3 regions of the Shinella sedimenti genome follow, and region 3 is predicted to be linked to each of the others. Evidence: riboswitches for the same ligand, from Rfam matches in the RefSeq annotation. Region 3 holds a riboswitch; each other region holds the start of a gene.
The links. A riboswitch is a leader RNA that binds a small molecule or an ion and turns the genes downstream of it on or off. The one in region 3 is predicted to bind cobalamin.
Positions count from the first base shown of each region.

Region 1: linked by a shared signal. The riboswitch ahead of fdhA (formaldehyde dehydrogenase, glutathione-independent) and the one ahead of bluB (5,6-dimethylbenzimidazole synthase) in region 3 are both predicted to bind cobalamin.
Region 2: linked by a shared signal. The riboswitch ahead of MKI86_RS11090 (hypothetical protein) and the one ahead of bluB (5,6-dimethylbenzimidazole synthase) in region 3 are both predicted to bind cobalamin.

Region 1 covers NZ_JAKVIN010000001.1:802,695-812,906, reverse strand. The annotation lists gene nrdE (class 1b ribonucleoside-diphosphate reductase subunit alpha) at 1-1,394, shown strand, start outside; gene nrdF (class 1b ribonucleoside-diphosphate reductase subunit beta) at 1,409-2,398, shown strand; cobalamin riboswitch at 2,481-2,682, shown strand; gene fdhA (formaldehyde dehydrogenase, glutathione-independent) at 2,863-4,053, shown strand; gene MKI86_RS04070 (DUF6925 family protein) at 4,170-5,252, shown strand; gene MKI86_RS04065 (histidine phosphatase family protein) at 5,257-5,889, opposite strand; gene MKI86_RS04060 (SDR family oxidoreductase) at 6,064-6,768, shown strand; gene MKI86_RS04055 (class I SAM-dependent methyltransferase) at 6,783-7,526, opposite strand; gene MKI86_RS04050 (hypothetical protein) at 7,596-7,931, opposite strand; gene MKI86_RS04045 (putative quinol monooxygenase) at 8,154-8,438, opposite strand; gene MKI86_RS04040 (hypothetical protein) at 8,484-8,642, opposite strand; tRNA gene MKI86_RS04035 (tRNA-Pro) at 8,775-8,851, opposite strand; gene cysN (sulfate adenylyltransferase subunit CysN) at 9,400-10,212, opposite strand, start outside.
Region 2 covers NZ_JAKVIN010000004.1:181,723-191,934, forward strand. The annotation lists gene metH (methionine synthase) at 1-3,222, opposite strand, end outside; gene MKI86_RS11090 (hypothetical protein) at 3,305-3,520, opposite strand; cobalamin riboswitch at 3,617-3,844, opposite strand; gene MKI86_RS11095 (glycoside hydrolase family 94 protein) at 4,250-10,212, shown strand, end outside.
Region 3 covers NZ_JAKVIN010000002.1:534,026-544,237, forward strand. The annotation lists gene MKI86_RS06715 (pilus assembly protein TadG-related protein) at 1-694, opposite strand, end outside; gene MKI86_RS06720 (TadE/TadG family type IV pilus assembly protein) at 696-1,118, opposite strand; gene MKI86_RS06725 (DUF1003 domain-containing protein) at 1,258-1,788, opposite strand; gene MKI86_RS06730 (LTA synthase family protein) at 1,844-3,748, opposite strand; gene MKI86_RS06735 (NAD+ synthase) at 4,054-5,733, shown strand; gene MKI86_RS06740 (NYN domain-containing protein) at 5,861-6,604, shown strand; cobalamin riboswitch at 6,654-6,868, shown strand; gene bluB (5,6-dimethylbenzimidazole synthase) at 6,914-7,600, shown strand; gene MKI86_RS06750 (DUF2865 domain-containing protein) at 7,593-8,681, opposite strand; gene MKI86_RS06755 (ABC-F family ATP-binding cassette domain-containing protein) at 8,940-10,212, shown strand, end outside.

The DNA of each region.
Region 1 (10,212 bases), on a different contig from region 3:
GGCAGGGGGCCGGCGCCGTCTATCTCAACGCCCATCACCCTGACATCATGCGCTTCCTCGATACCAAGCGCGAGAATGCCGACGAGAAGATCCGCATCAAGACGCTGTCGCTCGGCGTGGTCATCCCCGACATCACCTTCGAACTGGCGAAGAACAACGAGGATATGTACCTCTTCTCGCCGCATGACGTGGAGCGCGTCTACGGCGTCGCCTTTTCCGAGATTTCGGTCACCGAAAAATACCGTGAGATGGTCGAGGACAGCCGCATCAAGAAGAAGAAGATCAAAGCGCGCGACTTCTTCCAGATCATCGCCGAGATCCAGTTCGAAAGCGGCTATCCCTACATCATGTTCGAGGACACGGTGAACCGCGCCAATCCCATTGCCGGCCGCATCTCCATGAGCAATCTCTGCTCGGAAATTCTGCAGGTAAGCGAGCCGAGCGAGTTCAACGCCGACCTCTCCTATGCGAGGATGGGCAAGGACATCTCCTGCAATCTCGGCTCGCTCAACATTGCCTCTGCGATGGATTCACCGGATTTCGGCCGGACCATCGAGACGTCGATCCGCGCGCTGACGGCCGTTTCCGAGATGAGCCACATCTCGTCCGTTCCCTCCGTCGAGAAGGGCAACGACGACAGCCACGCCATCGGGCTCGGCCAGATGAACCTGCATGGCTATCTCGCCCGCGAGCGCATCTTTTACGGTTCGGAAGAAGGCGTCGATTTCACCAATATCTATTTCTACACGGTGACCTTTCACGCCATCCGCGCCTCCAACCGGCTGGCTGTCGAGAAGGGCGTGAGCTTCAAGGGCTTCGAGAACTCGAAATATGCTTCGGGCGAGTATTTCGACAAATATACCGAGCAGGAATGGCTGCCCGCGACGGAAAAGGTGCGCGGCATCTTCGAAGAGGCCGGCATCCACATCCCGACGCAGGGAGACTGGCAGGAACTGAAGTCGGCCGTCATGGAAGGCGGGCTCTACAACCAGAACCTCCAGGCCGTGCCGCCGACCGGTTCGATCTCCTATATCAACCACTCGACCTCCTCGATCCATCCGATCGTTTCAAAGATCGAGATCCGCAAGGAAGGTAAGATCGGCCGCGTCTACTATCCCGCCGCCTTCATGACGAACGACAACTTGGATTACTATCAGGACGCCTATGAGATCGGCCCGGAGAAAATCATCGACACCTATGCGGCGGCCACCCAGCATGTCGATCAGGGCCTGTCGCTGACGCTGTTCTTCCGCGACACCGCGACGACACGCGACATCAACCGGGCGCAGATCTACGCCTGGAAGAAGGGCATCAAGACCATCTACTACATCCGCCTTCGCCAGATGGCCCTGTCCGGCACGGAAGTGCAGGGCTGTGTCTCGTGCGCGCTGTGATTTCGGGGAAGACCATGAATATCCAAGTGAAGACCAAGGCGCCAAAGGCTGCCGCCGCCGTGCGCGCCATCAACTGGAACCGCATCGAGGACGACAAGGACCTGGAGGTCTGGAACCGCCTGACCGGCAATTTCTGGCTGCCGGAAAAGGTGCCGTTGTCCAACGACATTCCCTCCTGGGCGACGCTGAAGCCGGAAGAGCAGAAGCTCACCATCCGCGTCTTCACCGGGCTTACCCTGCTCGACACGATCCAGAACGGCGTCGGCTCCGTCAGGCTGATGGAGGATTCGGCCACGCCGCATGAGGAAGCGGTTCTTTCCAACATCTCCTTCATGGAGGCTGTGCACGCGCGCTCCTATTCCTCGATCTTCTCGACGCTCTGCCTGACGCCCGATGTGGACGACGCCTATCGCTGGTCGGAGGAAAACGAGTTCCTGCAACGGAAATCGGCGCTGATCATGGAGCAGTACGGTTCCGGCGATCCCTTGAAGAAGAAGGTCGCCTCAGTCTTCCTGGAAAGCTTCCTGTTCTATTCCGGCTTCTATCTGCCGATGTACTGGTCGAGCCGCGCCAAGCTCACCAACACCGCCGACATGATTCGCCTCATCATCCGCGACGAGGCCGTGCACGGCTATTATATCGGCTACAAGTTCCAGCGCGCCGTCGAGCGCTTGAGCGCTGACAAGCAGCAGGAAATCAAGGACTTTGCCTTCGATCTGCTGCTGGAGCTCTATGACAATGAGGCCCGCTATACCGAAGAGCTCTATGACGGCGTCGGCCTCAGCGAGGACGTCAAGAAGTTCCTGCACTACAATGGCAACAAGGCGCTGATGAACCTCGGCTACGAGGCGCTGTTCCCGCCGGAAGCCTGCAAGGTCAATCCGGCGATCCTCTCGGCGCTGTCGCCGAATGCCGATGAAAACCACGACTTCTTCTCCGGCTCCGGTTCGTCCTATGTCATCGGCAAAGCGGTCGCGACTGAGGACGACGACTGGGATTTCTGAGCCTTGGGATGTCCTTCAACGGCATGTCGTTCGGGGTGCCGTCGATGTCGTATTCCCGAGGGTCCTTTGGCCCGCCAGATGGTTTGCTGTGTGCGTACAGGGTGCCGTCCCCACCATGTCGGGACGGATAATTGGGAAGCCGGTCGAATGCCGGTGCTGCCCCCGCAACGGTAGCGGAACGAAAGCTCCGGCAAACACCACTGGCCAGTCGGCCGGGAAGGTGCCGGCAGCGTCCGAAAGGACAGTTCCGAAGCCCGGAAACCAGCCCTGAAACGATGACTCGGCCGATTGCGGTGGGCGATCGAGAGGTGAACGGCGTCCTCTCGAAAGGCCCGTTTCCTTCTCCTCTCCATCCTTCGTCGAGCGACGTTCCGCGCTCCGCCCGTTGGCCTGCGCGATCGTTCCGAGAGGATCCGGCGCGCGCTAGGCGGGCCGGACGAGGCAAAACCCAGGAGGAGACAGACATGAGCAGGAACAGAGGCGTCGTCTATATGCGACCCGGCAAGGTCGAGGTCCGCGACATCGACGACCCGAAGCTGGAGGCCCCCGACGGCCGCCGTATCGAACACGGCGTGATCCTCAAGGTGATCTCGACGAATATCTGCGGCTCCGACCAGCACATGGTGCGCGGCCGCACGACGGCCATGCCCGGCCTCGTCCTCGGCCACGAGATCACCGGCGAGGTCATCGAGAAGGGTATCGACGTCGAGATGCTGCAGATCGGCGACATCGTCTCGGTGCCGTTCAACGTGGCCTGCGGGCGCTGCCGTTGCTGCAAGTCGCAGGACACCGGTGTGTGCCTCACCGTCAATCCGTCGCGGGCGGGCGGTGCCTATGGCTATGTCGACATGGGCGGCTGGATCGGCGGCCAGGCCCGCTACGTCACGATCCCCTATGCCGACTTCAACCTGTTGAAGTTCCCGGATCGCGACAAGGCCATGTCGAAGATCCGCGACCTCACCATGCTCTCCGACATCCTGCCGACGGGCTTCCACGGCGCGGTGAAGGCCGGTGTCGGCGTCGGCTCGACAGTCTATGTGGCGGGTGCCGGCCCGGTCGGGCTTGCGGCGGCCGCATCCGCGCGCATTCTCGGCGCGGCGGTCGTGATGATCGGCGATTTCAACAAGGACCGTCTGGCGCACGCCGCCCGGGTGGGCTTCGAGCCGATCGACCTTTCCAAGAGCGACCGCCTTGGTGACATGATCGCCGAGGTCGTTGGAACGAACGAGGTGGACAGCGCCATCGACGCCGTCGGCTTCGAGGCCCGTGGCCATGCGGGCGGCGAGCAGCCGGCCATCGTGCTGAACCAGATGATGGAGATCACCCGCGCCGCCGGCTCTATCGGCATTCCCGGCCTCTATGTCACGGAAGATCCGGGCGCTGTCGACAGCGCGGCCAAGCAGGGCAGCCTGTCGCTGCGCTTCGGCCTCGGCTGGGCGAAGGCGCAGTCCTTCCACACCGGCCAGACGCCTGTTCTCAAGTACAACCGGCAGCTCATGCAGGCCATCCTGCACGACCGCCTGCCCATCGCCGATATCGTCAACGCGAAGATCATCTCGCTCGACGATGCCGTGCAGGGCTACGAGAGCTTCGACCAGGGCGCGGCGACGAAGTTCGTGCTCGACCCGCACGGCGACCTGCTCAAGGCCGCCTGAAAAACCGGTACCGCGCCGGCCGCCTCTAGACGGCCGGCGCGGTCCAAACCGATGCAATGTCGCGGCCTCGCTTTCCGAAGCCGGGTTCGCGGCGTTCATTCGAGAAGGAGGAAACCATGGCGGATATCAGGGATGTCCTGATCGATCATCTCATCGACCGGCGGGCAGGGTGGAGCATGGGGTCGTATGGCGCCGTTGCGGAATTCCACCAGGACCCGGGCGAGTATCTGCAGGCCGATGCTCCGTCGCTTTTCGTACGCGCCACACCGCGCGGCGCCATCCGGCTCGATGCCGATACGGTCGGGCAGATCGTGCCCGTCGCCTACGAGGCGCTGAGCTGCCGGCCGCAGCGCTGGAGTCATGGTGTGGCGCTGTGCCTGCCGCAGCGAGACGCGGCGATGAACGGTCGCAAGGCGCTGACCGAACTCGGCCCGGATACGGAAGCCGTGCGCGTGACGGACCGGGCGGCCATCCTCTTCGATCTCGGCCTTGCCCTGCCGCAAAGCGATTTCTGTATCCGCACCGACGATCCCGCGCTGCTTGCCATCCTGCGGGCGCAGATCGGCCGCAGCCTGTTCGATCCGCACAATCCGGCGACGGCGGCCATCATGAAGGCGCATCCGCACCGCGTCGCGCTGACCCGACTCGGCCGCATCGAGGTGTTCCAGAAGATCGGCGGCCCGGATACCGGCGGCGTCTCGCCGCCGGGGCCGCACACCCATCTCCTGCCGCACCTCATCCGCTCGCGGCGTACCCATTCGGCCAACACGCCGATCCCGAAATACCATGTGCCGCTCGGCTATCTGCATCCCCCCAATCCCGTGATGGACAGCATGGGCCGCGATCTCGATTTCGATATCGACGACCATGCGCGATTCCAGGACCTGTTCGCGCAGTTCGCGCGCCCGGACCTGCCCATCCTGCGCAAGGCGGTGCTGGATGGCCTGGCGCGGCGGGTGGAGCCGGAATCCTTCCTCTCCCACACGGATCGGTTCAGCCGTGCGACCGTACGCATCACGCTGCGCCAGCAGGACAGGATGGCCCGGCGCTTCGGCGGCGGCTCCTATCTCGAACTGATTTCGCAATGGCGCGCCGTTCTCGACAGGGGCGCGGAGGGCATAGCGGCGGATGAAGACGCGCCCGGCCACGCGGAGACCGGCGCCGTCGTGTCGTTCTTGCCGCTCGCCGCGACGGGCTGAGCCGTCAAACGCCGTCGTCGTGACCAGCCGCTGGCAGGCCCGCGCCGAAACCGCGCAGCGCCCAGCGGCGTCCATCGCTCGACAGGTCGAGAAAGCCGAGCGGCTCGACATCGATGCGCCAGACCGCCGCCAGCGGTGCGCCCACGACATGCGCGAAAACCAGCTTGAGCAGGATGCCGTGCGTCACGGCAAGGACGCGCCCGCCCGTGCCATGCAGGCCGTCGAGCCAGCCCGTGGCGCGTGTGGCCGCCGTCTCGAAGCTTTCTCCGCCATGCGGTGCCGCAGCCGGATCGGCCGTCCAGTGTCGCAGCGCGTCTGGAAAGCGTCCCGCGATCTCGTCTGCGGTCTGTCCGTTCCATGAACCATAATCGAGATCGCGCAGCGCCGGGCAGGGGATCGGTGCGGCGGAAAAGGCCGCTGCCGTTTCGGCCGCACAAGCTTCCGGCGCGCAGAACACCCGGTCGAAGGGCCGCAAGCTCTTGGCAAGCGCCGCCGCGCGGGCCGGCTCCTTCGGCAGGAGGCTATCACCGGCTGAGAACCGCGCCTGCCGGTTGGCAGCGGTGGCGCCGCGGCACAGCAGGGTGATGCGGGTTGCCCGGCTCGCTCGCGCTGCGGGCGCGTCTTCTGGCGTCGTCACGATCTGTCATGCTCCATGGCAGGGGCGCTCGGTTTTTCGATTGATAGTCGCATCGGCGCCGGTGGCCAAGCGGCTTTGAAAATCGCATTTGCGGCAGGCCGGCGACGGAAGGTGCTTCGCGCGCGAGGGCGGAAGATGCTATCAACGGTTCTCATTCGAAGACGGGAGACAGGCATGAGCGAGAACAAGGTAGCGGTGATTACTGCCGGTGGCAGCGGCATGGGCGCGGCCTCGGCACGGCGGCTGGCGGCAGATGGCTTCAAGGTGGCCATCCTGTCTTCTTCCGGCAAGGGCGAGGCGCTGGCCGCCGAACTGGGCGGTATAGGCGTCACCGGGTCCAACCAGTCCAACGACGATCTCAAGCGGCTCATCGACCTTGCCGTCTCGACCTTCGGCCGCATCGACGTGCTGGTCAACAGCGCGGGCCATGGCCCCCGCGCCGAGATCACAGCCATCACCGACGAGGACTGGCACAAGGGCATGGACGTCTATCTCATGAACGTCGTGCGGCCCGTGCGGCTGGTCGCGCCCGTCATGAAGGCGCAGAAGTCCGGATCGATCGTCAATATCTCCACTGCCTGGGCCTTCGAGCCGTCGTCGATGTTCCCGACCTCAGCCGTCTTCCGCGCCGGGCTTGCCGCCTATACGAAGATCTTCGCTGACACCTATGCGGCCGACAATATCCGCATCAACAATGTCTTGCCGGGCTGGATCGACAGTCTGCCGGGCACAGAGGAGCGGCGCGAGAGCGTGCCGATGAAGCGCTACGGCACCAGCGAGGAGATTGCCGCGACCGTCGCCTTCCTTGCTTCGGAGGGTGCCGGTTACATCACCGGCCAGAACATCCGCGTCGATGGCGGGTTGACGCGCTCCGTCTGACGGATGCCGGGGCGTCAGGCAAGCGTGCCGAGCGGTATGAGCTCCCGCGCGCCCGGCGTCCAGGCCGTGCCCTGCCAGTCGCCGTACCAGCGCTCGACCCGCAGACCGGCTTCGACAATCAGCCTCTCCAGCTCTTCCCTGGTTGGAAAAGCGATGCGCGAGGCGGCGGACAGGCGCTGGCCGGTCTGCTCGATCTCGTAATGCGTTTCATAGGTCACGACGCCGGTCTCGTCGTCGAAAGCCGCATCGTTCCACGCCTGCACGGCGCCGAACCGGGGATGCGCGAGGCGGCGTCGCGATTCGTCCGGGCCCCATTCCTCCCATTCCCGGCAGGCGGGCTCGCGGCTGTCGAAGATGAAGCGGCCGCCGGGGGCCAGATGCGCGGCGATGGTGGCGAGCGCGGCACGCCGATCCTCCTGCGTGAGGAACACCTGGAAGGCGTGCCCCGTCAGCATGACCAGCGCGAAGCGCCGCCCAAGCCGCAGCGTGCGCGCATCTCCCTCGATGAATTCGACACGCGCCGCACCCGGCTTGGCGCGTGCGATTTCCAGCATGGCGGGTGCCGGGTCGACCCCGACGACCATCCTGTTGCCGGACAGCGCGACCGCCAGTTCCCCCGTGCCGCAGCCAAGGTCCAGCACGCTGTCGGCCTCGGCGGCGAGCGCCTGGCAGAAGGTGAAGTCCTCGGACCGGTCCCAGCCGTTTTCGAGATCGTAGAAATCGGCAAGGGCAGGGTCGTGGTAAAGGCGGTCTTCCATGTCTTCCTCCATGAAAAAAGGCCATGCGTCACCGCATGGCCTTGTCATCTCTGCTGTGTCAGCCGCCCATCATTTCTGCGCGGCGTCGAGCACGGTCTCGCAGTGGCTCGGGCCGCCCTTCGGATCGACGCGATCGGCGATCGCGCGGATATTGGTGATGCGGTAGGCGTCGTTCACGGTCAGCTCGACGGAGCAGGACCGGCCCTTCGAGAATCCGCCGCGCCACTTGTAGAGCGTCGTGCCGCCCGCGCTCGTGTCGGAAAGCGGCGGGCCATAAGCCGCGAAGAAGCTGCCGGCGGTCTTGCCGTTCCAGCGCGCTTGCAGCGGGTTCGTCGGAACGCTGACGGTGGTGCATGCGGTAAGGGCAAGCGCCAGGCCTGCCAGGAGTGCGATGCGGGAGTTCATATGTGCCATTTCCTTGGACTTCGTTCAGCCGTTCCCGGTGACTCGGGACGGGCCCCTGATTTCGCCATAGCGCAGTGCTCGCAAAAGGGGAATCACTCCCGCGCCAAGTTTGTGGTCATCCCCGGACATGGGGCGGGATACGTGCGGATTTGCAACAGTGGGATGCAACCGCCGGCCGGGCGCCAAGCGGCGTCATGGCCCGAACCGTAGGGAACCGACGTCTCAGAAATCGTCCATCAGGATAAAGGTGCATTCGGCGCGCTGATGGGCATTGATCTGCGGCACCAGCCGCCGGAAGTGTTCCGTCGCGCAATGGGCGTCCAGCGCGGCGCGGTCTGGCCAGGTTTCGATGAAGACGAAATGGCCGGGATCCTTTTGGTCGACATGCAGGTCGTAGCTGATGCAAAGCGGCTCCTGCCGCGTCAGCGCAACCAGCTCCTGGTAAAGCGGGCGAACGATCTCCAGCGCCTCGGGCTTGATGAAGTCCTGGGCAATCACTTTCAGCATATTGGCAATCCATTTACGGTGAGGGCATTGAATGCGGCGCGGTCGTCAACGCTTGGCAAAGAGATGGCTGGCCGTCACCAGCCCGATGACCGCCAGCAGCGCCAGGCTCCAAGGGAAGAGGCCGATCACGAAGGCGAGCAGGGCAAGACCGATACCGGCCGCCGAAACGCAAAGCAGTGCGGTCGCTATCGTCTGACGCGTCATCCACGCTCCCGATTCATGCGTTCGCCGCACGATAACAATCCGGGAAAACCTCGGCAACCGCCGCGGCTATCATCGCAATCTCGAAAGGGTTTCGGGAAACATTCAACCGCCTGATCTTCTAGCGGTTTCAGCTGGTCGGAGTGGAGTGATTCGAACACTCGACCCCCACGTCCCGAACGTGGTGCGCTACCAGACTGCGCTACACTCCGTGACCAGCGGCGCCTCTATAGAACAGGCTCAGCCGTTCGACAAGCGGAAAAGTTCAAAAAAATCCGCGATGTTGGGGAAAGCCCCGGGACGCCGCGGGATTTTTTTCGCGAAGCCTCGGACTGCAGGCCGGGGAGGGCGTTTGCGCCTTTCGCGCGGTATGGCTCACGCGTGTCACGAGACGGGAATGCCGGCGTGCGTGGCTGGCCTTTGCAAGCACTGGTACCCACCGCTGGTGGAACAAAATCGCGCAACGCGCATTTCCTGTTCAACGCAATAAAGGAAAGGAAACAACCATGGCTCGCGCTTTTATTCTCTGGTTGATGGGCGTTCCGCTCTTCGCAGTCCTGCTGATCTGGTACTTCTTCTTCTGAGGATTTTCGGATCGGCTGCCTGCAAGGCGGCAGGCCATTCCGGATCATGTAAGGCACCCTCGAACCAGGCTTGCTGGCGAAGGGTGCCTTTCTTTTTAGATGCCATATGTGGCAACGGCCAAAACGAAAAGCGGCGCCCGAGGGGCGCCGCTTTCGTATCGCCATGCGATGCCGGACTATTCGTCCAGATCGCCAAGGATTTCCGCGGCGCGGCCGACGGTGGTGTGGCGAATGTCCACATCCTGGCGGCGGCTTGCGAAGAGTTCGCTGGCCATGATCTTTTCGGCGAGGTCTGCGGGCAGGGAGAGCAGCACGCGCTGGTCGTCCTTGTGGATGCCGCCCAGTTCGGAGCGCCGCCCCGTGATCATGCCGCCGGCCACCGTGTTGTTGGTGTCGGGGTCTATCAGGATGAAGGCGCCGGTCGTGCGGTTCTGCTCATAGGTGTCGAAGATCGCCTGTTCGTCGAAGGTGAGATGAACCTTGCCGATGGCGTTCATGCCGAGACGTTCGGCGGTGCCCCACTTCGAGGTCTTCAGGTCGAGCTGGCTCACCGGCTCGATGAGCACGCGCTGGCGGCGCGAACCACTCTTCAGCCAGTAGCGCTTGCCCGGCTCGATGCCGTCGGGCTGCAGTGCCACGATCTGGGCGTCGAAGCCGCGGCCGGTCATCGGCTGGCTGTCGATGGCCACGATCATGTCGCCCCGCGACACGTCGACCTGCCGGTCGAGCACGAGCGTGATGGCATCGCCCGCGACGGCCGCGTTGCGCACGAGGTCGAAGGTCACGATCTTGGTGACGTTTGCGACCATACCGGACGGCAGGATGACCACGGAATCGCCCGGCTTCACCGAACCGCCGGCGACCGTGCCCTGATAGCCGCGGAAGCTTTCGCCCGGGCGCGAGACGCGCTGCACCGGCAGGCGGAAGCCGACCGTCTGGTTGGAACGGGTCGTGGCCTTTTCCAGCGTCTCGACGAGCGTCGGGCCGTC
Region 2 (10,212 bases), on a different contig from region 3:
ATCGGAGAGCGCCACGTTCGGCCGGCCATCACGCTTGGAAAGCTGCTGGCGCAGCGTGAAGAAGGTCGCGAGCTCCTCGTCGCGCGCCTCGTTCGTGAAGAGCCTGATGTCGTCGCCCACGGCGCCGGCCGGCCAGAAGCCGACGACGGCCTTCGGCGTGAACCACTTTTCCGCGATGATCTTTTCCAGCATCGCCTGCGCATCCGCAAACAGCTGACGGGCGGCCGGGCCCTGCTTCTCGTCGTCGAGGATTTTCGGATAGACGCCCTTCAGCTCCCAGGTCTGGAAGAACGGCGTCCAGTCGATGTAGCGGGCGAGGTCCGCCAGGTCCCAATCCTGCCAGACGCGCGTACCGAGGAAGGAGGGCGTTTTTGGCTGGTAGGCCGGCCAGTCGGTCCTGAAGGCGTTGTCGCGCGCCTTGCCGATCGGCAGGCGCTGCTTTTCGGCTTCGTTGCGTGCATGGGCGTCTGCGACCTTGCGGTACTCCGCCTTCAGCGTCTCGACGTAACCCGGCTTCATGTCGGCCGAGAGCAGGCTGCCGACGACACCGACGGCGCGGCTGGCATCGGTGACGTAGACGGTCTGGCCGCGGTCGTAGCGCGGGTGGATCTTGACGGCGGTGTGCACGCGGCTCGTCGTCGCCCCGCCGATAAGGAGGGGGATGTCGAAGCCCTCGCGCTCCATTTCGGCGGCGACATGCACCATCTCGTCGAGCGAGGGGGTGATCAGGCCGGAGAGGCCGATGATATCGACCTTCTCGGCCTTTGCCGTCTCGAGGATCTTCGTCGCCGGCACCATGACGCCGAGATCGATGATCTCGTAATTGTTGCAGGCGAGCACGACGCCGACGATGTTCTTGCCGATGTCGTGCACATCGCCCTTGACGGTTGCCATCAGGATTTTTCCGGCACTCTGGCGCTCGCCGCTGCCGCCGTTTGCCAGTTTTTCGGCCTCCATGTATGGCAGCAGCACGGCGACGGCCTGCTTCATCACGCGGGCGGACTTCACGACCTGTGGCAGGAACATCTTGCCTGCGCCGAACAGGTCGCCGACAACGTTCATGCCGGCCATCAGCGGGCCCTCGATGACATGCAGCGGGCGCTCGGCATTCTGGCGCGCCTCTTCGGTATCTTCTTCGACGAATTCGGTGATGCCGTTGACCAGCGCATGTTCCAGCCGCTTCTCGACCGGCCATTCGCGCCAGGCGAGATCGCGCTCCTTGGCTTCCTTGCCGGCCGCGCCCTTGAAACGTTCGGCGATGTCGAGCAGCCGCTCGGTGGCGGTGCCGCCGGCCTTCGGCTGACGGTTCAGCACCACATCCTCGCAGGCTTCGCGCAGATCGGCTTCGATCGTGTCGTAGACGGCGAGCTGGCCGGCGTTCACGATGCCCATATCCATGCCCGCCTGGATGGCGTGGTAGAGGAAGACCGCGTGCATCGCTTCGCGCACCGGCTCGTTGCCGCGGAACGAGAAGGAGAGGTTGGAGACGCCGCCCGAGATATGAACATGGGGCAGCGTGCGGGTGATCTCGGCGGTCGCCTCGATGAAGTCGACGCCGTAATTGTCGTGTTCCTCGATGCCCGTCGCCACCGCGAAGATGTTGGGGTCGAAGACGATATCCTCGGGTGCGAGCCCGGCAACCTCCGTCAGCAGCCTGTAGGCGCGCGTGCAGATTTCCACCTTGCGTGCCTTGGTATCGGCCTGCCCGGTCTCGTCGAAGGCCATCACGACGACGGCCGCACCATAGGCGCGCACGAGCTTGGCGTGGTGCAGGAAGGCCTCTTCGCCTTCCTTCAGCGAGATGGAATTGACCAGCGGCTTGCCCTGCACGCATTTCAGGCCGGCCTCGATCACCTCCCATTTCGAACTGTCGATCATCAGGGGAACGCGGGCGATATCCGGCTCGGCGGCGATGAGGTTTACATATTCCGTCATGGCGCGGGCGGAATCGATCAGGCCCTCGTCCATGTTGATGTCGATGATCTGGGCACCGTTCGCGACCTGATCGCGCGCAACATCAAGGGCGCTGGCATAGTCGCCGGCGGTAATCAGCTTGCGGAATTTCGCCGAACCGGTGACGTTGGTGCGCTCGCCGACATTCACGAAGGGGATGGCGTCGGTCAGCGTAAAGGGTTCGAGGCCGGACAGCCGCATGTGGCGCGGGATATCCGGGATTTCGCGGGGCGCATGGCGCGCGGCGGCAGCGGCAATGGCGCGGATATGGTCCGGCGTCGAGCCGCAGCAGCCGCCAACGATGTTGACCAGCCCGTCACGCATGAAGTCTTCGATCTGGGCGGCCATTTCCTCCGGGCTTTCGTCATACTGGCCGAAGGCGTTGGGCAGGCCGGCATTGGGATAGGCGCAGACGAAGGTCTGCGCGACGACGGAAATCTCGGCGAGATGGGCGCGCATGGCATTGGCGCCGAGCGCGCAGTTCAAGCCGATGGAGAAAGGATCGGCGTGGCGCACGGAGTTCCAGAAGGCCTCCGGCGTCTGGCCGGAGAGCGTGCGGCCGGAAAGATCGGTGATCGTGCCCGATATCATGACAGGCAGGTGGATGCCCTTTTCCTCATAAACCTCGCGGGTGGCGAAGATCGCGGCCTTGGCGTTCAGCGTGTCGAAGATCGTCTCGATCAGGATGATGTCGGCGCCGCCATCGATGAGGCCGCGCACCTGCTCGGCATAGGCGATGCGCAGATCGTCGAAGGTCACGGCGCGGTAGCCGGGATTGTTGACGTCGGGCGAGATCGAGGCTGTACGGTTGGTCGGCCCCAGCGCGCCGGCGACGAAACGGCGCTTGCCGTCCTTCTGCTCGGCGCGCAGGCCCGCGCGGCGGGCAAGGCGGGCGCCGTCGCGGTTCAACTCATAGACCATGTCCTCCATGCCGTAATCGGCCTGGGCGATGGTGGTGGAGGAAAACGTGTTTGTCTCGAGGATATCGGCGCCGGCGAGCGCATAGCGGTAATGGATGTCCTCGATGGCGCCCGGCTGGGTCAGCGTCAGGAGGTCGTTGTTGCCCTGCTGGTGGCAGGCGCAGTCGCCGAAGCGATCGCCGCGGAAATCATCTTCGATCAGCTTGAGCGTCTGGATTTCCGTGCCCATCGCGCCGTCGAGCACGAGAATGCGTTCGCGGGCGGCAGCCTTGAGGGCAGCAAGGACTTCGCTTCCGTCGCGCGGCGGCTGCTCGGGGCCGAACAGGTCGTCCAGGTGGGAATTGGCCATGGGAGAACCCTCCGGTACTTTCATTTAGTACCGGAGATCACATAAAGATATCTTTATGTCAACATATGTTTCGTGTGCTTGCCTAGTGCAGCGGTCCGGCCGCGCCGGCCAGCGATGTAAACAAGGCCTTCAGCCGTGCGATGTCGGGATCGGCATTGTCCAGCCGTGCGAGTTTCTGCACTTCCTTCAGCGCTTCGGCCGGGAGGTCCGCGCCGCGCGGCTGCCAGAGAAGCCAGGAAATGAACACGGATTCCGGCTTGCCGGTGCCCGACGCCTGATTTTCGGTGAGTTGAAACATGTCTTCCCCAATCGGATAATTGGGGGATGGCCGGACGCACGCTGTTGGTGGCCACTGTGTGCCATTGCAAGCGCACCCTTGGGACACCCCGCCCAGGTCGTTACAGGTATCAGGGCAGGTCTCCTGGCTTGCGGGTCGTTGCGTCTGTCTGGCCTTCCCGGTGCGTGACACCAGTGGCGCGGAGCGACAGACGCTCGCCGTTCACAGTTGCGGGGGCAGCGCCGGTCTTGATGCGCAGGTCTTTGTTCCCTGCGGCTTCGCACCGGCTTCCCTCTTAGCCTCCGACCGTTTCCGATTCGGAAGACCCTGACGCCGGCAACCTCGCGCTCCCCGGGTCTCGAGTCAATGGCGGGCGGTTTGCATTCGGGCGGGAACCTTTTTTATCCCCCGCGCATTGTTGGTCCGCCTGCACCTCGCGCGGGCTCGCCTCATGTTCAGGATGAGCGATTCACCAAAACCGCAAATGAGGGTCCATGCTGCGCCATCCCGCCCTGTTGACAGGTTGCAAGTCTCTGTCCTTACGGCTAAAAAATGCCGTTTTCATGCACCACGCGGCATGGATGTTAAACAGCGTGTCGCTTCAGCCAAAATCGCATCCGGAACGCCATGAGGGCGAGGTCGGGTGCCATGGCTGATCGCGACAGCAGAATGAAGCCCGCCCGCGAAAGACAATCCGGCGCAACGGCCGTTGCCGGGTGGCTCAACATGGCCGGTTCCAGAATCAGAAACATGTCCCTTCATACTCCGCCGCAAGCCTCCTCGCGCGATACCGATATCCGGCAGATCGACTATAACGATTCGATCCGCGCCACCTATCTGACGCTGGAGGAGCTCGCCGCGTGCGGCGAAGCGCTCGCCCGCGACAAGGCGGCGGTGCTTCCGGGCTTCCATCCCTTCGATTTCCGTGCACGGCACAAGGAAAACGAGAAGGAAATCTTCCGCGTCTATCAGGTCACGGCCAAGGATGTGGAGGCCGGCGCGCAGATCACGCCGGCGGCCGAGTGGCTGCTCGACAACTTCTATGTGATCGAGGAAGCGATCCAGGAGGTCCGCCGCGACTTCCCCCGCCGCTTCTACCGGCAGCTCCCGACTGTCGAGATCGACGGTCAGTCGCTGCCGCGTACGCTGGCACTGGCATGGCTTTATGTCGCCCATACGCACAGCAGTGTCTCGCAGGAAAGCCTGACCGCTTTCGTGCAGGGCTTCCAGTCGGTCGATCCGCTGAAGATCGGCGAGCTCTGGGCGCTGCCGTCCTTCGTACGTTTCGTGCTCTTGGAGAACCTGCGGCGCATTTCCAGCCGCGTCGAGCGCTCCCGCAAGATGCGCTTCAAGGCCAATGACGTGGCCGACGAGCTGGTGCGTCTCAACGATCCGGAGAAGTCCATCGCGCATCTGCGCACCATAGAGAGCCTGACCGAGGACAATACCTTCGTCGTCCAGCTTCTCTACCGCCTGCGCGATGGCCTTCAGACATCGGGTGCAGTAATCCAGTGGCTGGAGCGGAAGATCGAGAGCCGGGGCAGCGATCTCGAGGAACTGATCGTGGCGGAGAACAACCGCCTGTCCTCCGGCAACGTGACCATGAGTTCGCTCATCAAGAGCCTGCGCTCGGTGGACGATGCGGAGTGGCCGGTCTGGTTCGAGAGCGTCAGCCGCCTCGACGAGGCGCTTCGCCAGCGGTCGGACTATAGCGATCTCGATTTCGGTTCGCGCAACAAGTACCGCAACACCATCGAGCGTTTTGCCCGCCGTTCCGGTAAGAGCGAGCTGGAGGTCACCGAAACCGCGCTCGCCATGACCGAGGAAGACGCCGCGGCCAACGCGAGCGATCCCGACTATCGCGCCAATGTCGGCGCGTTTCTCGTGGGCAAGAAGCGCAAGCTGCTCGAAAAGCGCATCGGGTACCGTCCTACGCTCGTGCAACGGACTGTCCGCGTGACACGCAAGCTCGACTGGCTCGCCATTGCCGGTCCCAACATCATCCTCACGCTTCTGGCGATGATCGCGGTCTATTATTTCCTCGACCAGCTCGACATCCCGAACGGCGCCTGGCTGATCATGCTCGTCCTGTTCGCGCTGCCGGCCTCGGAGGGGGCGACGGGTCTGTTCAACACGCTCGTGACCTTCTTTGTCACGCCATCAAGGCTGGTCGGTTACGAGTTCAAGGACGGCATACCAGAGGATGCGCGCACGCTGCTCGTCGTGCCCTGCCTCATCTCGAAACGCGACCATGTCGATGAACTGGTGCGCAATCTCGAGGTGCATTACCTCGCCAATCCGCGCGGCGAGATCTATTTCGCGCTGCTCAGCGACTGGGCCGACAGCCAGAACGAGGAAACGCCCGCCGATCTCGATGTTCTCGAATATGCCAAGCGCGAGATCGCCGAACTGTCGGCGCGCTACGCCTTTGACGGGCGCACCCGCTTCTACCTGCTGCACCGCCGCCGCCTCTACAATCCGTCGGAAGGCGCGTGGATGGGCTGGGAGCGCAAGCGCGGCAAGCTGCACGAACTGAACCTGCTGCTGCGCGGCGATGGCGACACCACTTTCCTGCCGGGCGCCAATGTCGTTCCGTCGGACGTGAAATACGTCATGACGCTCGATTCCGACACGCGCCTGATGCGCGATGCCGTGACCAAGCTCGTTGGCAAGATGCACCACCCGATCAACCGTCCCGTCATCGACGAGGCGACCGGCGAGATCACCGCCGGCTACTCGATCCTTCAGCCGCGCGTCACGCCGTCGCTTACGACTGGCAAGGAAGCCTCGACTTTCCAGCGCATCTTCTCCGCCGACCGCGGCGTCGACCCCTACGTCTTCACCGTTTCCGACGTCTATCAGGATCTGGCCGGCGAAGGCACGTTCACCGGCAAGGGGCTCTACCACGTCGATGCCTTCGAGGCCGCCGTGAAGGGCCGCATCGAGGAGAACTCGGTGCTCAGCCACGACCTGCTCGAAGGCTCGCTGTCGCACTGTGCGCTGGTGACCGACGTGGAGCTCGTCGAGGACTTCCCGACCCGCTACGGCGTGGAGACCTCGCGCCAGCATCGCTGGGCCCGCGGCGACTGGCAGCTCCTGCCCTATCTTTTCGGCCCGTCGAGCGGCATTTCCATGCTCGGCCGCTGGAAGATGTACGACAACCTGCGGCGCAGCCTCATCCCCATCGCCTGGCTCGTCGCCTCGGTCATGGGCTGGTACTATATGGAGCCGCGCCAGGCGCTGATCTGGCAGCTGGTGCTTATCTTCCTGCTCTTTGTTGCACCAACGCTCTCGCTCATTTCGGGCCTCATGCCGCGCAGCAGCGATATCGTGGCGCGCGCCCATGTGCATCGCGTGTTCTCCGATATCCGCGCGGCCAACGCGCAGGTGGCGCTGCGCATCGCCTTCATCGCGCATTCCGCCGCACTGATGGGCGACGCCATCGTGCGCTCGCTCTACCGTACTTTCGTCAGCCGCAAGATGATGCTGGAGTGGCGCACCGCCGCCCAGGCCGATAGCGCGGCGCGTGGCGGTATCCTCGATCACTACAAGGCGATGTGGCAGGCCCCGGCGCTGGCGGTGGTTTCCGTCGCGCTTGCCATGATCTCCAAGACTGGCCTGCCCTTTATCGGCGTGCCCTTCGCCCTCGTCTGGATGCTGTCGCCGATGATCGCCTGGTCCGTCAGCCAGACGGCGGAGACGGAAGACCAGCTCGTCGTGTCCGATCATGTCGCCAGCGAACTGCGCAAGATCGCAAGGCGCACCTGGCGCTATTTCGAGACCTTCGTCACCGCCGAGCAGCACTTCCTGCCGCCGGACAATTTCCAGGAAACGCCCAATCCGGTCCTGGCCGAGCGCACCTCGCCGACCAATATTGGCGTCTATCTGCTCTCGGTGATTTCGGCGCGCGATTTCGGCTGGATCAGCTTCGAGGAAACGGTGCGCCGGATGGAGCAGACCATCGCTACCATCGACGGCATGCCGAAATACCGCGGGCACCTGTTCAACTGGTATCGCACCAACACGCTGGAAACGCTCGGACCACGGTATGTCTCGGCGGTCGACAGCGGCAACCTTGCCGGCCACCTCATTGCCGTATCCTCCATGTGCCGCGAATGGGCGGAGGCGCCCTCGGCGCATCTGCAAGGCAGCCTTGACGGCATCGGCGATGTCGCCGCCATCCTGTCGGAGGCGCTCAAGCAGCTGCCTGACGACCGCAAGACGGTGCGCCCGCTGCGCCGTCTCGTGGAGGAGCGCATCGCCGGCTTCCACAACGCGCTCGCCGCCGTCAAGCGCGAGCACGAATTCGCTTCCATCCGCGTCATCAACCTCGCGGTCCTGGCGCGTGACATCAACAAGCTCATCGTCAATCTCGACCACGAGGTGAAGTCGCCGCAGACCGGCGAGGTGGTGCATTGGGCGGGCGCGTTGGTCGCGACCTGCGAGGCCCATATCGCCGACAGCGTCTTCGACCTCGGCAGCATCGAGCCGCTGCGTGCGCGGCTCGGCGTTCTGCGCGACCGTGCACGCGACATCGCGTTTTCCATGGATTTCGGCTTCCTGTTCCGTCCGGAACGGCGTCTCCTGTCGATCGGCTACCGTGTTGAGACCAACGAGCTGGACGAGGCCTGTTACGACCTGCTGGCCTCGGAAGCGCGCCTGACGAGCCTGTTCGCTATTGCCAAGGGCGATCTGCCCACCGAGCACTGGTACAAGCTCGGCCGTCCGGTCGTGCCGGTCGGTTCGCGCGGCGCGCTGATCTCCTGGTCCGGCTCGATGTTCGAATATCTGATGCCGCCGCTCGTCATGCAGGAGCGCCAGGGCGGCATCCTCAACCAGACGAACAATCTCGTCGTGGTCGAACAGATGAACCACGGCCGACGGCTGGGCACGCCCTGGGGCATTTCGGAAGCGGCCTTCAACGCCCGCGACCACGAACTGACCTACCAGTACACCAATTTCGGCGTGCCGACGCTCGGCCTGAAGCGCGGCCTCGGCCAGAATGCCGTCATCGCGCCCTATGCCTCGCTGCTCGCCGCGCAATATGCGCCGAAGGAAGCGCTCGAGAACCTCGAGCGGCTGCGCAAGCTCGGCGCGCTCGGCATCTACGGTTTCCACGATGCTGTCGACTTCACGCCGACCCGCGTGCCGGAGGGCAAGACCTGCGCGGTGGTGCGCAACTACATGGCCCACCACCACGGCATGTCCATCGCCGCCGTTGCCAACGTCGTTTTCAACGGCGCGCTGCGCGAACGTTTTCATGCCGATCCGGTCATCGAGGCGGCCGAACTGCTCCTGCAGGAGAAGGCGCCGCGCGACATTCCCGTCATCAACGCCAAGCGCGAGCCGGAAACCGTCGGCAGCACGCGGGCCGACTTGCTCCGCCCGGAAATCCGCATCTTCAAGGACCCGATCAACCGCGAGCGCGAGACCGTCTTCCTGTCGAACGGCCATTACTCCGTGATGCTGACGGCAACCGGTGCCGGCTATTCGCGCTGGAACGGCCAGTCCGTCACGCGCTGGAAGCCCGATCCCACGGAAGATCGCTGGGGCTCCTTCCTGTTCCTTCGCGATACCGTGACGAACGAATGGTGGTCTGCCACCGCCGAACTGAAGCGAGCCGAGGACGAGGAGACGAAGACCCAGTTCGGCGACGACAAGGCGGAATTCCTCAAGACCATCGGCACGCTGACCAGCGAGGTCGAGGTCATCGTCGCCACCGAGCATGATGCCGAAGGCCGCCGCCTGACACTCGTCAACACGGGTACGGAGGACCGCTTCATCGAGGTAACGTCCTATCTGGAGCCGGTCATTGCGACCGACGATGCCGACAGCGCGCATCCGCTCTTCTCGAAGATGTTCATCCGCACCGAGATCGACCAGCGCGGCGACGCGATCCGTGCCGAGCGCCAGAAGCGTCATCCGAACGAGCCAGACATGGCAATCGCCCATCTCATCGTCGATAATGCCGGCCCATCGCGCCGCACCGAGATCGAGACGGATCGCCGACGCTTCATCGGCCGTGGCCGTTCGCTTGCGACCGCGGCAGCCTTCGATGCAGGCGCGCAGCTGTCCGGCACCGATGGCTTCACGCTCGATCCGATCATGGCCCTGCGCCGCGTCGTGCGCGTTCCCGCCGGCAAGAAGGTCAAGGTTATCTTCTGGACTATCGCCGCGCCGACCCGCGCTGATGTGGATGCGGCCATCGACCGTTATCGCCACCCGGATAGCTTCAACCATGAAATGATCCATGCCTGGACGCGCTCGCAGGTGCATATGCGCCATGTGGGCGTGACCTCGCAGGAGGCGGCGAGCTTCCAGATGCTCGGCCGCTATCTCACCTATCCCGACCTGCACCTGCGTGCCGATACCGGCACGATCCAGACCGGCCTGACGTCCCAGTCGGCGCTCTGGCCCATGGCGATTTCGGGCGATTTCCCGATCTTCGTGCTGCGCATCAACGACGAGATCGATCTCGATGTCGCCCGCGAGGCGCTGCGCGCGCAGGAATATCTGCGTCATCGCGGCGTCACGGCGGACCTCGTCATCCTCAACGAGCGCGCGGCGTCCTATGCGCAGGACATGCAGCACACGCTCGATCAGATGTGCGAGAACCTGCGCATGCGCGGCCAGTCGGACGGCGTGCGCCAGCACGTCTTCACGGTGCGCCGCGACCTGATGGATGTCACGACCTGGCAGGCCCTGCTGGCAGC
Region 3 (10,212 bases):
CATAGGTCCCGGCCGTCAGGTTGAGCTTTGTCGCTACGGCCTTGAGAAACGGCTGAATGGCGATGTCGGTATCGACGAGCGCCCGGTAATCCATGACCTTCAGCGATATGTTGGTGCCGAGAAGCTTGCCGAGCAGCGCGTTCAGGATGCCGTCGTTCAGGCTTGCGAGCCGCGTTCCGACCGAAAAGGCCGCCGTCTTGGTGCGCGAGGCCGCACCTGTGGCCGAAAGCACCGGCGAGCGCGGTATGAACATCGAGGCGACGAAGAGGTCTGCCGGGCGTGTCAGCCGCACACGCGCGGCATCTGCGTCTGTCGTTGCGGGTTTGAACCGGTCCTGCGGCAGCAGGTCGGGATCGGCGACGTAGCGGCCGCGCTCGACCGTGGCCTCGACGACGGTTGCCTTGCCGAGGTCAAGCGACCGGTCCGCGGGGAGGGACAGGCCGTTCCTTCCCGTGACATTGGCCGGCACGCGATTGAGCGAGAAGAAGGCGGCCGCGGCCTTCTCGGCTTCCACGACGTTCGAGGCGGCTGCGATGGCGGCCAGATCTGCATCGGCCTGAAGCGCACGCTGCTGCACCGTGAGGTAACCGAAGTCCACGCCGAGCGCGAGCGAGAACACCATCAGCGGCAGGCTGAGAGCGGCGAGCGTGCCGATATTGCCGGCGCGGTCCTTGATGAAGGGAAAGCGTTCCATCTCACATGCCTCCCACGCGCACCGTCGCATAGCGGCGGATCTCTTCCTGCGGCAGGGCGAAGGTGAAGAGCTTCCAGATCGGCAGGTCGCTTGAATCGTAGGCGATGGTCACGGTGAACTGGTCGGGATTGCCCGGATCGTCCGCGACCACGACCTGCATCTTCGCGCGGTTGATGAAGGAGTAGTCGAAGCGCGAGGCGTCGAGATAGCGGTTTACCAGCGTGACGCGCTCCGCCGGATTGAGGCCAGCCACCGCAGTGCGCGCCGCATCGGCCGCGATCTGCTGTACCGAGTGTGTCACGCTTAGATAGATGCCGTAGGCGATCATCGTAAACAGCGCCAGGAAGAACAGCGGCGCGATGATCGCGAATTCCAGCGCCGAGGTGCCGGCGCGGTCTTTCGACAGACGGGCGAGGGCGTGCATGACATCTCCTCCATTGGATGGTCGCGGTCAGGCATTTCCGCATCCGGGAGGGATGCACGTTTATCGTGCATCGAAAGTCTTAATTTCCTCTATAGATTGATTTTTGCGATTATTGCATGCCTTAGGTTGCGTCCGGTAGTCATTCCTTTTGCCGCAAGACGTCATGCAGGCGCAGCACTTCCATCTTCAGCGCGGCGATCTCGTTGAGGAAGTGCGTGTCGATCTTGTGATGAAGCGCCATCAGTTCGATCTCCGCTTTCAGGTTCACCTCGTAGTCCTTCGAGGCCTCGAAGCGGTCGCGCATGGCCTGGCGGTTCTGCGACATCATGATGATCGGCGCCTGTAACGCTGCGACCATGGAGAGAACGAGATTGAGGAAGATGAAGGGGTAGGGGTCGAATGCCTCGCGGGTGAGGATGATGGTATTCAGGACCGTCCAGACAAGCAGGAAGATGATGAAGGCAATAATGAAGGTCCAGGAACCGCCAACGCGGGCGATGGTATCGGCCACGCGCTCGCCGACCGATTGCTTGGACTCGTACGCCGCGTTGGTATCCTCGGCGAGAATGCGCCCGGCACGTGAGTTGAGAAGAACCTGGCGTTCGGTCTCATCCAGATGTTCGGCGGGTTTGCCGAAAAGGACCTGCGCGGCGTCGTCGAGAGATTTCATGGTTGGGCTCCGAAAAAGCGAATCGGAGCCTAACCTAGCGCTTTTCCGGCGAAAATCAGTAGCCCGCGCTCATCAGTTCCGCATGGGAATCGAAGAACCGTTCCAGGCCGTATTGTTTGCCGAACATGATGTCGTGCTGCAGGAAGCGGAAATCGCGCACCAGCGGGTCGATCGTCTTCTTGCGCGACCAGTCGGTCGTTGCCTTGCCCTTGGCGTCGATCAGCATGTAGCGGTCTATGACGCGCAGCTTGTCGTGCACAGCGCCGAGGAACCCGGTGTAGTAGGGGTGTTCGAAGCCGGCTTCTTTGAGGACGTAGTAGGAAAGGAACGCCGGGCTGATCGTGCCGATATCCTTCTGGGCGCCGGTCTTGTTGGACCAGACGACGAGCGGGGTCTCGTGTTCCTTCTTCATCTGCTCGGGCGTACCCTTGCGCGAGGCTGTGACGCCCTTCATGTAGCCGGAATTCTGATAGACCGTGTTGAGCGGCGGCAGATGATCGCCGAAGACGACGATGATCGTCTCGCGGTCGCGCTGCTTCGCCCAGTCCATCAGCATCTTGAGGCTGTCGTCGGCTTCCTTCACGCCCTGGGCATAACTTGCCAGCATGCGCTCGCTGCGCGGATCGAGCTTGCCCTCGACACCGATATCGGTCTTGGCGTAACGGCCATCGTCATAGGGGCCGTGGCCCTGGAGCGTGACGGTGAAGAAGAAGAACGGATCTTCCTGCATATCGGCCTGGCGGATGATTTCCTTTGTCAGCGCCTCGTCAGACGTGAAGTTGCCACGCTTTGCCAGCGGCGGCATCTTGTCGACATCCTTGAAGGTCTCAAAACCAAACGCCTTGTAGACGCTGGAGCGATTCCAGAACCAGCCCGAGAACGGGTGGATGGCGCGTGCCGTATACCCCTCCGCGCGGAAGAAGGTGGCGAGCGACGGGATGGGCTTACGCACATACTGCTGGTAGGGAATGCTGCCCGTCGGCAGGAAGGCATTGGAGAAGCCCGTCAGCGCCTCGAATTCGACATTGGCGGTGAGGCCGCCGAATTCCGGCGAGAAGACGTTGCCGCCCTCGTTTTCGCGGATGACCGGCATCGGGTCGGGCGAAAGCTTCACGCTCTCCAGCCGCGTCGGATCCCAGAGCGACTCGCTCATGACGACAATGACATCGGGCTTCGTGCGATGGGAGGTGCCGGCAGGCAGAGGCTTGGACGGAATCTTGTCGATGGCATCAACCATGTAGCCCGAGGGGGCCTGCACATTGGCCATGGGCAGGTTGATGGCGAAGGCCATCATGAAGCCGTTGTGACGGTAGTTCTCGGCCTGATCCCACATGATCGGGAAAATCTTCAGGCGGTCGCGCATCCAGGAGAACTCATTGTAGTCCATGATGGAGGCGAAGCCGGCAAGCAGCGGCACCGCAAGCGCAAGGCGCGCCAGACGTTCCTTGCGGGTCAGCGGACGGAACCGGCGCCAGGCAAAGATCCACAGGCCGATAAGGCCTGCGACGCCCATGGCGACGGCAAGCGCGAGCGCGGCCGCGGTCCATGGACGGTCCTGCACCAGCACGGGCATCAGTTCCAGGATCTGGCGGCCGAAAAGCAGGTCGGTCGGGTAGAGCGGATCGGTGAGAAAGACCTGCTTCTGCTGCGAAATCACGCCCATCAGGATAACGAGGGGCGAGACCAGCAGCACGGCCTTGTGCTGCCGCCCGATCAGCGCATCCAGTGCGAGATAGAGTAGAAAGAACACGCCCGTCGTCGTCCAGCCGGGCTGCTGGAGATTAGTGAGATAGACGTAGGTCTGCTGGATGGAGCCGCGCGTGATAAGCTCGATTGTGACCACCGTGGCGAGCGCCAGGATGCCGGAGACGATCAGGGATCGCAAAACCGCCAGCGTCTTGGCGTGGCGCGCGAGAAAACCCACCCTGTCAGGATGTTTCCCCGTGGCTTCGATTGCCACCGCTGCGGTCGTGAACAGGGCCAAGGCCTTCTCCGATTTCACAAAACTTTCGTCTCTCTGTCATATGGATGTCATCTTGAACAGGAGATGAACGCTTCCCTTAACGTTGCCCACACGCTTTGGTTCAGTCTGTTGCCGCGCAGCAATGGTTGTCGGCTGCATGCTGGCTTACGGGCTTTCACAACAGGGGTTTCCAATCGGTGCGGCTGTTCATTCCCAAAGCTTGCAGGATGCTCTAAAGAGCTTGCGACGGTTCGAGCGTGTGGCCTGCACGACCGGACACAAGAGGAGACGGGTCCGCAGAGATGACTTCCGAGACTGAAAAGACGACGCTGCGCATTGCTGTCGCGCAGTTGAACCCGACGGTTGGCGACGTGGCCGGCAATCTGGCCAAGGCGCGCGCCGCTCGCGCGGATGCCGCAACGCAGGGCGCCGACCTGCTTCTGCTGACGGAACTTTTCATCTCCGGCTATCCGCCGGAGGATCTCGTGCTGAAGCCGGCCTTCCTGAAGGCCTGCCGTCGCGCTATCGATGATCTTGCCACAGACACTGCGGATGGCGGCCCGGGCGTCATTATCGGCTTTCCGCGGCAGGACGAGACCGGCCGCTACAATGCCGTCGCCGTTCTCGATGCCGGCAAGGTCATCGCGGTCCGCGACAAGGTGGACCTGCCGAACTACGGCGAATTCGATGAGAAGCGCGTCTTTGATCAGGGCGCGATGCCGGGTCCGGTGAATTTCCGTGGCGTGCGCCTTGGCATCCCGATCTGCGAGGACATCTGGGGCGAACTCGGCGTCTGCGAGACGCTGGCGGAAAGCGGCGCGGAAATCCTGCTGTCGCCGAACGGCTCGCCCTATTATCGCGGCAAGGTCGATATCCGCCACCAGGTCGTGCTGAAGCAGGTCATCGAGACCGGCCTTCCGCTGCTCTATGCCAACCAGCTCGGCGGGCAGGACGAGCTTGTTTTCGACGGCGCAAGCTTCGCCTTCAACGCCGACAAGACGCTGGCCTTCCAGATGAGCCAGTTCGAGGAAACCATCGCGCTCACGACCTGGAAGCGGCAGGGCGGCGGATGGGTCTGCGACAGCGGCCCGATGTCGCGCATTCCCGAGCGCGAGGAGGCGGATTACCGCGCCTGCCTTCTCGGCTTCCGCGACTACGTCAACAAGAACGGCTTCAAGAACGTCGTGCTCGGCCTGTCCGGCGGCATCGATTCGGCGATCTGCGCGGCCATCGCCGTCGATGCGCTGGGCGAGGAGCGCGTGCGCTGTGTGATGCTGCCCTACCGTTACACTTCGGAGGATTCTCTGAAGGATGCTGCCGATTGCGCCAAGGCGCTGGGTTGCCGTTACGACATCGTGCCGATCGAGGCACCCGTGACCGGCTTCCTTTCCGCGCTGTCAGAGACCTTCGAGGGCACCGAGGAAGGCATCACCGAGGAAAACCTCCAGAGCCGCACGCGCGGCACGATCCTGATGGCGATTTCCAACAAGTTCGGCTCGATGGTGGTCACGACGGGCAACAAGTCGGAAATGTCGGTCGGCTATGCCACGCTCTACGGCGACATGAACGGCGGTTTCAACCCCATCAAGGACCTCTACAAAATGCAGGTCTATGCGCTGTCGCGCTGGCGCAACCAGTATGTGCCGCCCGGCGCGCTGGGGCCGACGGGTGAGGTAATCCCGCACAATATCATCGACAAGGCGCCGTCGGCCGAGCTGCGGCCCAATCAGACCGACCAGGATTCCCTGCCGCCCTATCCTGTTCTTGACGACATTCTCGAATGCCTCGTCGAGTTGGAGATGGGCACGGAGGAGATTGTGGCGCGCGGCCACGACGCGGCAACCGTCCACCGGATCGAGCACCTGCTCTACATCGCTGAATACAAGCGCCGCCAGTCCGCGCCCGGCGTCAAGATCACCCGCAAGAATTTCGGCCGCGACCGCCGCTACCCCATCACCAACCGCTTCCGCGACCGGGGATGAGGGGCGCGGTACTGGCGGTCTTTCTGCGTCTGGTAGTTGTGCGTTAACCTGTGCGATCGAAATGTAACCTCTCTGATTGCAGACAGAGAGGTCAGTGCTAATATGCATTCCTTCTCGGGGAGTGGGTATGGCGCAACGCAGGGCTGTCCTTTTTATCGATGCAGAGAACGTGCCTTCGCGCGCCGCCGCCACGCTTATCGAAGAAGCGACGAAGCACGGCCTGCTGCTTGATCGCCGTATCTATGGAGACTTCTCGAATTCATCCCTCAAGCCGTGGCTGGATGCCGCCGCACTTCACGCCCTCACGTCCCGGCAGACCGTGGCCGGGGCGAATGGCAAGAACGGCGCTGATATCGCCATGGTGATCGATGCCATGGACGAACTTCATTCGGGGCAAGTGGATGTGTTCTGCCTCGCCACCGCCGATAGCGACTTCACCCAGTTGGCAATGCGAATTCGGCGCGCTGGCAAGATCGCCGTTGGAATGGCGTGCTCAAAGGCCTCGAGCCGGTTTCAGACGGCTTTTGACGTCTTCAGGACCATCGGCGCTGTAAAGCCCGACCCAAGTCCAGCGCCGGTGAAAATCACCGAAAAGACTGTTGCAATACAGGCGCCAGATGTTCGCCGCGCGTTAAAGAGTGAACTCCTGCAACGCATTTTCGTCGAGGCGCCGCCGCTGGATGGTCCATGGGTTGCGCTGCCGGACCTCATGAAGACCTTGAACGCGTGTCAACCGAACTTCGATCTGAAGTCGTATGGTCACAACCAGCTCTGCAAGCTTCTGGCCTTTTCCGGCGCCGAACTCGCCGACAAGAACCGCAAGGCCCGTCTGAAGGCACAGCCCCTCAAGAAAGTGGTCGATAACGGCTGAGGCGACAACAGCGTTTTGAACACGCGGACTTGATCACGCAGTCGTGTCGTGCACAATCCGGACGTCAGGTGCCCGCTTGCGGGAGAATCGGGAAACCGGTGCGGGGAGACCCAGATCCGGTACGTGCCCAACGCTGTGACGGGGATGGCTTCACTCTAAAACCTTGAATCGATTCAGGGTTTTGCCACTGGTTGTTCAACCGGGAAGGCAGTTCGAAGTCGTGTGAACCGAAGTCAGAAGACCGGCCTGGCAAGATAGACCGAACCGCGCGGACGGCGGCAGGTTTTGCGCATTGTTGGGGAGATGACGATGCGAACCGAACCGTTGGACCTTCTGGTCCGGGCGGGCGCTTTTCCGCATGAGGAAAAGCAGGCCGTCTACCGCGCCATCGAAACGCGCCGCGACGTGCGCGACCAGTTCCTGCCTGATCCCTTACCGGACGATCTGGTTCGGCGGCTGCTGCAGGCGGCACACAACGCACCGTCGGTCGGTTTCATGCAGCCATGGAACTTCCTTCTCGTGCGCAATCTGCTGACCCGTCAGGCGGTGCATGCGGCTTTTCTCAAGGCCAATGCGGAGGCGGAGGCGATGTTTTCGGGCGAGCAGCAAGAACGCTATCGTGCGCTGAAGCTCGAGGGCATTCTGAAGGCGCCGCTTTCCATCTGCGTGACCTGCGATCCGACGCGGGCAGGGTCCGTCGTGCTGGGGCGAACGCACAATCCGCGCATGGACGTCTATTCCACCGTTTGCGCCGTACAGAACCTCTGGCTTGCGGCGCGCGCGGAAGGGGTGGGCGTCGGCTGGGTCAGCATCTTCCACGACAGCGATATCCGCACGATCCTTGGCATCCCCAATCATATCGAGATCGTCGCCTGGCTATGCGTTGGTTTCGTCGAGCAGCTCTATGGCGAACCGGAGCTGGCCGTGAAGGGCTGGCGGCAGCGTCTGCCACTGGAGGACCTGGTCTTCGAAGAGCGCTGGCCGGACATCAGTTGACGTCGGCGCCTGCGGGACGGCCGAGGTCGATTGCGGATTCATTTTCCGGCAGGAAGGCCGGGCCGACCGTGCGCACCTTGTGCTTGGACGGGTCGTAATCACGCTCCTCCGCCTTGGCCGAAACCTTTGCCTCGTCCTTGCGTGGCTGCGTCTGGATGGTGGTTACGGAGCCGGAGCCGCCATCCGGTGCGGTTTCCGTCGTCATCTCGCCGCGTGCCGCCTTTTCGCGCTTGATCATCTCCTGATAGTAAGCCGAGAGGTTGCAGCCGCAGGCGCCGGGCTTGGAAAGGTCGCGCGTGCGGTAGGCAAAGGCGTTCTGCAATTCAACATAGGTGCGGCCGCTGACCGTGGAGGTCATCTGCTCGGTTTCCTGTCCGCGCCCCATCGCGTGGTAATAGAGTTCCGTCTCGGTCTGTGGGCACATCATCGCGCAGACCTGCTGGTCGCGGCGGAAGTCCATCGGCGAGGCGTTGGAGGAAATCGGGAAGAAACCGCCGTCGCAGGTGCGCACGCATACGGTGCGCAGGTTGCCATGGCCGGCATTCCCGCCCAGCGAGCGCAACTGCAGCCGGTCGCTGCCTTCGGGCGCGGTTCCCAGCGGCAGGGTGCGCGTTTCGTCGAGCGTGCGCAGACGCTCGGTTGCGGCAACAGGCGTCACCTTCGCATCGTTGCAGCCCTCGGTCTCCAGCGAGGAGATCAGCCGGTTGCGTCTGGCCTTCGACGCGCCGCCGCCCGACAGCTCACGCCGCTTGCTGTCGAGGATCTGGAGGTTCTGCTCCATCTTGCCGATGACGGTGGCGAGCGTGGCGCAGGCATCGGCATTGGCGCCGCCGATCACGATGATGCTGCCGCTGGAGCAGCGCAGGCGGCGCTGATCGCTTTTCGCTTGCCTCAGCTGGATGTTCTGGCGTGCGATGGCGGACGCATATTTGCGGGCGTTCGAGGTATCGACCACGACCTTGGGCAGGCTCGCCAGTTCCGCCTTGAGGCGCTGGCACACGTCCGCCGCCGCCGTGCCGCCGGAAGAAAGAAGCGACAGGCCGGTTGCGACGGCAAACAGGAAGCGGCTGCGTCGCTTCACGGTAACGATCCCTATCGATCTTAGAGCATGTCGAAACGGCCGGCGAAAACCGGCATTTCCTATCTTATCATAGGGCGTGCCGGAGCGAGTGCAACGCCGACCGGCATTCGTGCTTAACGGCCACACTGGGCGCCTGCCTTGCAACGGCCCAAGTCACACCCTAAATTGCGGCATCTTCAATACCGACCGGATGGTGCTTCATGGATTTCAACCCGACCGCAAACCGACTTCGTTTTGTCATCGGGGATATCCACATCCATGCCGCACTCCATAACGCTTTCCAAAATCTTGTGGTCCGCGCCTGACGGGAACACGCTTCTTACCAATCTCGACCTGACCTTCGGTGCCGAGCGCACCGGCCTTGTCGGACGCAACGGCGTCGGCAAGACAACGTTGCTCAGGCTCGTCACGGGCGAGCTCGCACCGCAATCCGGGACCGTGACTGTTGACGGGGCGATCGGTCTGCTGCGCCAGACCGTGCAGGTTGCAGCGGGGGAAGCCGTCGCCGATCTTTTCGGCATCGCTGACATGCTCGATCTTCTCGCCCGCGCCGAACGCGGCGTGGCCGAAGCCGACGAGCTTGCCGATGCCGACTGGACCGTGGAGGCGCGGTTCTCCGCCGCTCTCGCGCGCGTTGGGCTCCAAGTGGAGCCTAAAACCCCACTTTCGGCCCTGTCCGGCGGGCAGCGCACGCGAGCGGCCCTCGCGGCGCTGGTGTTCCGTGAGCCGGATTTCCTGCTGCTCGATGAACCGACCAACAATCTCGATCGCGAAGGCCGGCAGGCGGTGATTGACCTGCTTGCCGGCTGGCGGGCCGGCGCGGTGATCGTCAGCCATGACCGCGAATTGCTGGAGACGATGGACGTCATCGTGGAGCTGACATCACTCGGCGCCAACAGCTACGGCGGAAACTGGAGCGCCTACCGGCGGCGCAAGGCGCTCGAACTGGCCGCGGCGCACCGCGATCTCGCCGATGCGGAAAAGCACGCCGACGAGGTGGCGCGCACCATGCAGGCGACCGCCGAGCGCCAGGCTCGCAGGGACAGTGCCGGCCGCCGCAAGCGGGCGCGGGGCGGTACTCCGCGCATCGTTCTGGGCGCCATGAAGGAGCGCAGCGAGCTGACGGGCGGTGCGAATGCGCGACTTGCCGAGGGCCGGCAGGCGGAGGCGGCCGAGGCGATTGCCAAGGCGCGCGAACGTATGGAAGTGCTCCAGCCTCTGACGATGACCGTGCCGCCGACACATCTGCCGACAAGCCGCGTGGTCCTGCGGATGGAGGATGTCACCGCCGGTTACAACCCGGAACAGCCGGTCGTTCGTGATTTCTCCCTTGTCGTTACAGGGCCGGAGCGCATCGCCATCACCGGCCCGAACGGTTCGGGAAAGACCACGCTCTTGTCGTTGCTGACAAAAGACCTGCAACCGGCGAAGGGCAGCGTGCGCCTCTTCACTGATCTCGCCATGCTCGATCAGCGGGTGAGCCTGCTCGATCCGGCCTTGTCGATCCGCGACAATTTCCGGCGGATCAATA